Regions from separate parts of the Cobetia sp. QF-1 genome, predicted to be linked through region 2. Evidence: riboswitches for the same ligand, from Rfam matches in the RefSeq annotation. Region 2 holds a riboswitch; the other holds the start of a gene.

Region 1 (3,412 bases), on a different contig from region 2:
CACGCTAGAACACGAATTGATGCATGACCCTCAAGCGGCCCGCATCAAACTTGAAGCCCAGCCCACAGGGACATTGGGCGAGCGCATGCAGCAAGCCATGGCCCGCTATCTATCCCATGGTCCAGTCATGCTGATGGGGTCGGACCTGCCAGCACTGGACCGCCAGCGACTCCGCGATGCGGCGCACGGATTGGCATCACATGATGCTGTCTTGCAACCGTCAAAAGATGGCGGCTATGGCTTGATCGGATTGAATCAGCCCTGCCCCGAAGCTTTCGCATTGACTCATTGGAGCCATGCGGATGTATGTGCTGAAACGCTCACTCAGCTCACTCATGCCAAGCGAACCACCCACTGCCTGCCGGTCAGTTGGGATGTCGATGAACCTGAAGACCTTGAACAACTCACACACGATCTCCCGGCACTTATGGCGCAACTCCCTCCTGTTTCGTTGACAAGTTAAGCCCGCCAGCAGCCTCCCAAAGTCGTATATAGATCATCGCCATTTCCCCTTCCCGTAAGACGTCAGACTGTTACACTCGAGCCATAGCTTGACGGGGTGCCGGTAAACCGGCTGAGATGTCATATGCAAATACCGATAGCACTTTCGGCCTTGCATGAATGACGAGCCCGCCGAACCTGATCCGGCTAGTACCGGCGTAGGAATCAAGCGAGAAGGAACGCCGCCCGTCTGCCAGTACCCACTGGATAACTGCTTCCTTCCCGCCTCCTTCCGGTATCAGCCCGCTTGAGCGAATGCACCGCAATCACCCACAAAGGGGTAGCGGAATGCTCACAGAGGGACACGTCGATGCCTAGCTTCAAAGACCTGACCAACGCCTGCGCTGATGAGTGGTACGACTACTTGCAGCACGATTTCGTGCGTCAACTGGGTAAAGGACGCCTGCCAGAAGATGCCTTCCGTCACTATCTGCAGCAGGACTATCTGTTCCTGATCCACTTTGCTCGCGCCTGGGCCTTGGCAGCCTACAAGAGCCGTAGTCTTTCCGAACTACGTCAGGCTACCGCTAGCCTCGATACCATTCTCAATACTGAGCTTACGCTGCATATTGGCTATTGTGCCGAATGGGGTATCAGTGAGGATGACCTGAGTGAGCTTCCCGAATCCCGTGCCACACTGGCCTATACACGTTACGTTCTCGACTGTGGTCAGCGCGGTGATCTGCTTGATCTGCATGTTGCTCTTGCTCCCTGCCTGATTGGCTACGGTGAAATTGCCGAGTGGTTGCTGGATCAAGACAGTACGCTGATCGAAGACAATCCTTACGCAGACTGGATCGCGATGTACTCAAGCGATGACTTCAAGGCTGCCATGGAGTCTGAACGCGAATGGCTGGACGCTCGCCTGTCAGAAGTTTCAGAGCGACGCTTCGGTGAGTTGGTCGATGTCTTCCGCGATGCGACACGTTTGGAAATCGATTTCTGGCAAATGGGACTTGATCAAGACTGAAGCATCCTTTGCTCCCAGAGATGCCAAGAACACGACGTGAATGTTGAGAAGAGCAATGAACAGGGTGTCAGTTCCTGAATGGCAAGGTGTCTTTCGCGCGCGAAAGCTCTCTTGGCATTGAATATCTGAAGACGCTTGACGGGGTGCCGGTGGAACCGGCTGAGATCCTGCATGCAACACCTCACTGCCCTGACGGGTGAGGGTTGTCAGCAAGGGGTCCCGTGGAACCTGAACCGGTTAGGACCGGCGTAGGAATCAAGCTGATGGCATGCCGCTCCATGCGGCGCTGTCGCCTCGTATCTCATGACAGTCTTTATGACAGGTACTGGGCTAAACAGTCGTCATCCCTTCCCTACGCACGGTCTTCCCATGATGACGTCCCATGACGTCGCCCCTATGAGGAGACCTGCATGAACACTGCCCAACCTACACAAGACAAGAACGCTTATGACAAAAGTGCACCCAAGGCTCGCGCTCGTGCTGGCCGCAAGGATGGCAGCCGTCACCTGGCGCGCGAAGCGCGTGTCGATGAAGCCGCCATTGCCCCTTTGAGTGGTTCGCGCAAGATCTATATAGAAGGCTCGCGTCCGGACATCCTCGTCCCCATGCGAGAAATTTCTTGCTCGCCAACCCAGACAGCCAACGGGCTGGAAGAGAATCCGGCGATCGTCGTCTATGACACCTCCGGCCCCTATACAGATCCGGCGGTCGACATCGACATTCGCCGCGGTCTGGCTCCCCTGCGTGAACACTGGATCGAAGAACGCGGCGATACCGAGCAGCTCACGCAATTGAGCAGTGAGTACGGCCGTGTTCGCCAAGCGGATTTGCGTCTGTCTTCACTGCGCTTCGAGCTAGATCACCATCCTCGCCGTGCGCTCCCGGGCAAGAATGTCACTCAGCTCCACTATGCACGCCAGGGCATCATCACTCCCGAGATGGAATACATCGCCATCCGCGAGAATCAGCGCCGTATTGCCATGCGTGAGGAATATCAAGGTAGCGAATCTGTGGAAGCAATTCTTGGCCACCAGCATCCCGGCCATAGCTTCGGCGCCAGCCTGCCTGAAGAAATAACGGCAGAGTTCGTACGCGAGGAAGTCGCTCGCGGGCGGGCGATCATTCCTGCCAACATCAATCATCCGGAAAGCGAGCCGATGATCATCGGGCGCAACTTCCTCGTGAAGATCAACGGCAACCTGGGCAACTCGGCAGTCACCTCTTCCATCGAGGAAGAAGTCGACAAGATGACCTGGGGTATTCGCTGGGGCTCCGATACCATCATGGATCTCTCTACCGGTGCCAACATTCACGAAACCCGTGAGTGGATACTGCGCAACTCACCGGTACCCATCGGAACGGTGCCCATGTATCAGGCACTGGAGAAGGTCGATGGCGTCGCGGAAAACCTCGACTGGGAAATCTTCCGCGATACCTTGATCGAGCAAGCCGAACAGGGAGTGGACTATTTCACCATCCATGCCGGCGTATTGCTGCGTTATGTGCCGATGACCGCCAGCCGTGTAACCGGAATCGTCTCGCGCGGCGGTTCGATCATGGCCAAATGGTGCCTCGCTCATCATGAGGAGAGCTTCCTCTACACCCACTTTGAAGATATCTGCGAGATCTGCAAGGTCTACGATATCAGCCTGTCACTGGGCGATGGTCTGCGCCCGGGCTCGGTGGCGGATGCCAACGATGCTGCCCAGTTCAGTGAGCTGGAAACGCTCGGCGAGTTGACGAAAATCGCCTGGCAGCACGATGTGCAGGTGATGATCGAAGGGCCGGGGCATGTGCCGATGCACCTGATAAAGGAAAACATGGACAAGCAGCTCACCGAGTGTGACGAGGCGCCGTTCTACACACTTGGCCCACTGACCACTGATATCGCACCGGGTTACGATCACATTACATCAGGCATCGGTGCCGCGATGATTGGTT
Region 2 (3,412 bases):
ATAGTCAGGAAGATGGCCATCGGGTCGTTAGTACCAGACTCGATTTCAAGCGTGGCACCGACACGCTCATTGAGGTGAACGCTTTGTCCGCCGAGCAGCGAGAAAACGGCGGCGGCATCAGTCGAACCGACAATCGCACCGACCAGCAAGCCCTCGATCAACGTGAGATCAAACAGCCACATGGCCAGCAGGCCCACCAGGCCGCTGGTAATGAAGACACCAAAGGTGGCAAGGCAGAGCGCAGGCCTCAAGCCAGCACGGAAGGTAGAGAGGCGAGTACGCAAGCCGCCATCGAGCAAAATCAATGCCAGAGCAAGGTTGCCGATCAGGTAGGCTGTCGAGGCATCGTCAAACTGGATGCCCAGTACACCATCCTCACCAGCCAGCATGCCAAGACCGAGAAACAGCAACAGCAACGGCGTACCAAGACGCGCTGACACGCGACTGGCCAATACGCTCAGCGCAATCAGCATCCCTGCTAATAAAAAGTAATAATTAAGGTTCTCTACCACGTTTTCTCCCCCGCCATGCCCTACACCAGATCTCGAGTGACGTCCGCGACGACTCACAGACAGTATTCCATGTCGAGAGCGGGGTTGCAGAGAAATTTCTCTGCCATTCATGTACTTGCGGCTATCGCCCCTCGCACTGAGCTCAAGGTAGGCTGCGTGGAGAGACCCAGGCCGGTGCTGCCGCCAACGTTGTAAACGGAATCGGGCCAAATGCCTCCATCGCCCACAACAGCGCACGACACAGCCCACGCTGCCCATCAATGTCGACCATGCGGCCATGCCGAGAGTAGCCGGCCATGAACGCCTGACGCTGAGCGGATGTCTCCAATAGCACTTCGATCAAAGCCCAGTCGAATTCGATCGGCGCCCACACGAGTGCCTCCCAGTCGCTCCACACCCAACCGGTGGCGGAACACAGATATTGATCAGCGCGCATGTCTGGCAGACTCCAGACTGCTCGACTCGGTTGGCTAAAGGTACGTGCCAACACATCGCCGAGCTCTGCACGGCGTGGATGCTGCTCGAGGAAGCGAGTGACACGTGTATTCCAGTACAACAACGGCATTGGCTGTGCCAGCGGTTGACCAAAGCCCGAGACCGTATCTTGGTGCAAGCGTCCCAGTTGATCACCAAGCAGCTCACAAAAGGTAGCGCTGAGATCGCTGGGCTGCCCACTGGACCATGGCAGATGCCAGATCGGTGCGCCATCGAGACGCCCGAGATAGGTCAGTGGCAATGGTGGCAGCGGCAAACGTGCCGGTAACGCACTGGCGAGACGCGTCAGCGCTTCGGGCTCACGCCAGCGATCAGCGCCAAATACGCCACGCATGGCACGCCAGAAGGGATCGTTATCGGGCCCGGTACGCGCCAGTTTGATAATGCCGGGCGTGCCGCCGCGTTGACGCCACAGCCAGTTGGCACTGTCGGGCCATGCCAACGCCAGGGGCTCAAGCGATTGACCGAGATAAATTGACAGCCTGCGCGTCAATGCTTCTTCGGGCCAACCACGAGGGAGAGACTCTGGCGGTGCGGCAGGTCGTTGCGGGGGCACAGGGTAATGAGAACAACTCGAGAGATCCGAAGTGTCAGGCATGGCGATCTCCAATCACAGAGGGGCGCAAGCAACATATCCAACAGCATACCCAACTGAATGCCATTCGGCATAGCACGGGCGTGGCACGACAATACTTTCTGACAGGACAGTGACTTGAACGACCTACCCTCCCGACGATGGCAGGGATGCAACCGACAAGGCGGTGGCGTTACACTGTGCGCTGGATGGGGGTGCCCGATAACGGGCTGAGAGCCACTGCGGTCAAGACGCAACACGGCAACCCCTGGAACCTGATCCGGTTGATACCGGCGGAGGGAATCCCGGATACCTGATATTGCGAGACAGGTCTCCCGTGCGCTCCCTCCTGCCGGCACGCCGCCTGACCTCGGACAATATCGTGTCGCTGGGACTCACCCTCAATAATGCTCGCATTGACTACGCCGGCCATACGCTATTCCGCGACCTGACAGCTCGTCTGGACGCTGGCAGCTGGACAGCGCTGCTCGGACGCTCCGGTTGTGGCAAGAGTTCACTGCTGCGACTGTTGGCAGGGCTCGAGATGCCGGACCATCATCAGCTTGAGCTGCACACTGATGATGGTCGCCCTCTGGTAGGGCGTATCTCCTGGATGGCTCAGCAAGACCTGCTGCTTCCCTGGCGGCGTGTACTGGACAATCTATGTCTGGGCGATGACCTTCATCGGCGGCCACGCAACGTCGCCCGTGCACGGGAGCTGCTGTCCGCAGTGGGATTAGAGGGACGTGAGCACTCTTGGCCGGATGCCCTTTCCGGCGGCCAGCGCCAGCGAGTCGCGCTAGCACGCACCCTTTATCAGGAAGCACCGGTCGTCATGATGGACGAGCCCTTTTCTGCGGTGGATGCCATCACACGCCTGGAGCTGCACGATCTTGCCAGCCGTCTGCTCGACGGGCGTACCGTATTGATGGTCACGCATGACCCGCTGGAAGCGCTGCGTCTGGCAGACCAATTACTAGTGCTACGCCCAGACGCACGCGAAGGCTACGGCGCTGTGCTCGATCGCCTGCCCGGACTATCACCACCGCGGCCAGTGCCTCTCGATACACCCGCCTTGCAACAAGCACAGGCCGAGTTGATCGCGCGACTGCGGGACCCGAATGAGGCCTTCATTCCGGCCGCAGCGGAGGTGAATGCATGAAGCGCCTGCATGCACTGCGCCATCTACTGATCAGCACTTGCGTATTATTAGGCCTCTGGCAGTTGGTCATCGTCATCACTGAAGTCCCGCCCTATATTCTGCCGGCTCCTCGTGCAGTGGCGGAGGCACTGATCCACCAGGCACCCTCGCTTGCCCATCATGCTGGCATTACCTTTACCGAGATTCTGGCCGGCCTGGTATTGGGCATCCTGCTCGGCCTGGGCACGGCGTTGGCACTCGCCTTCATCCCACGCTTGCGCCGCACTCTATTGCCGATGCTGTTGATCAGCCAGGTCATCCCGCTATTCGCCATCGCACCGCTATTAGTGCTGTGGCTAGGCTACGACATGCTGTCCAAAGTCGTGATGGCAACGTTGATCATCTACTTCCCCGTCGCTTCTACCGGCTATGACGGTCTGCGTCAGACACGACAAGGCTGGTTGGACCTTGCACAGACGCTAGGCGCGAGTCCGTGGCGGCTGTTGATCCATATTCAGCTACCGGCCGCTTTGCCATCGCTCGCCTCTGGCATGCGCATGGCAGCAACTGCAGCCCCCATTGGCGCCATCATCGGTGAATGGGCCGGCGCCAGCCAAGGGCTGGGCTATCTGATGCTCAATGCCAACGCACGCATGGAAATCGACCTGATGTTTGCCGCCCTGCTGGTGC

What was found. A riboswitch is a leader RNA that binds a small molecule or an ion and turns the genes downstream of it on or off. The one in region 2 is predicted to bind thiamine pyrophosphate.
Region 1: another riboswitch for thiamine pyrophosphate. It lies ahead of thiC (phosphomethylpyrimidine synthase ThiC); the one in region 2 lies ahead of CFN46_RS00200 (ABC transporter ATP-binding protein).

The regions. Positions count from the first base shown of each region.
Region 1 covers NZ_NBVS01000002.1:320,983-324,394, reverse strand. Annotated here, with positions in the region: gene CFN46_RS04670 (TIGR04282 family arsenosugar biosynthesis glycosyltransferase) at 1-463, shown strand, start outside; TPP riboswitch at 546-683, shown strand; gene tenA (thiaminase II) at 812-1,471, shown strand; TPP riboswitch at 1,601-1,743, shown strand; gene thiC (phosphomethylpyrimidine synthase ThiC) at 1,882-3,412, shown strand, end outside.
Region 2 covers NZ_NBVS01000001.1:36,419-39,830, forward strand. Annotated here, with positions in the region: gene CFN46_RS00190 (potassium/proton antiporter) at 1-512, opposite strand, end outside; gene CFN46_RS00195 (hypothetical protein) at 655-1,605, opposite strand; TPP riboswitch at 1,783-1,900, shown strand; gene CFN46_RS00200 (ABC transporter ATP-binding protein) at 1,919-2,743, shown strand; gene CFN46_RS00205 (ABC transporter permease) at 2,740-3,412, shown strand, end outside.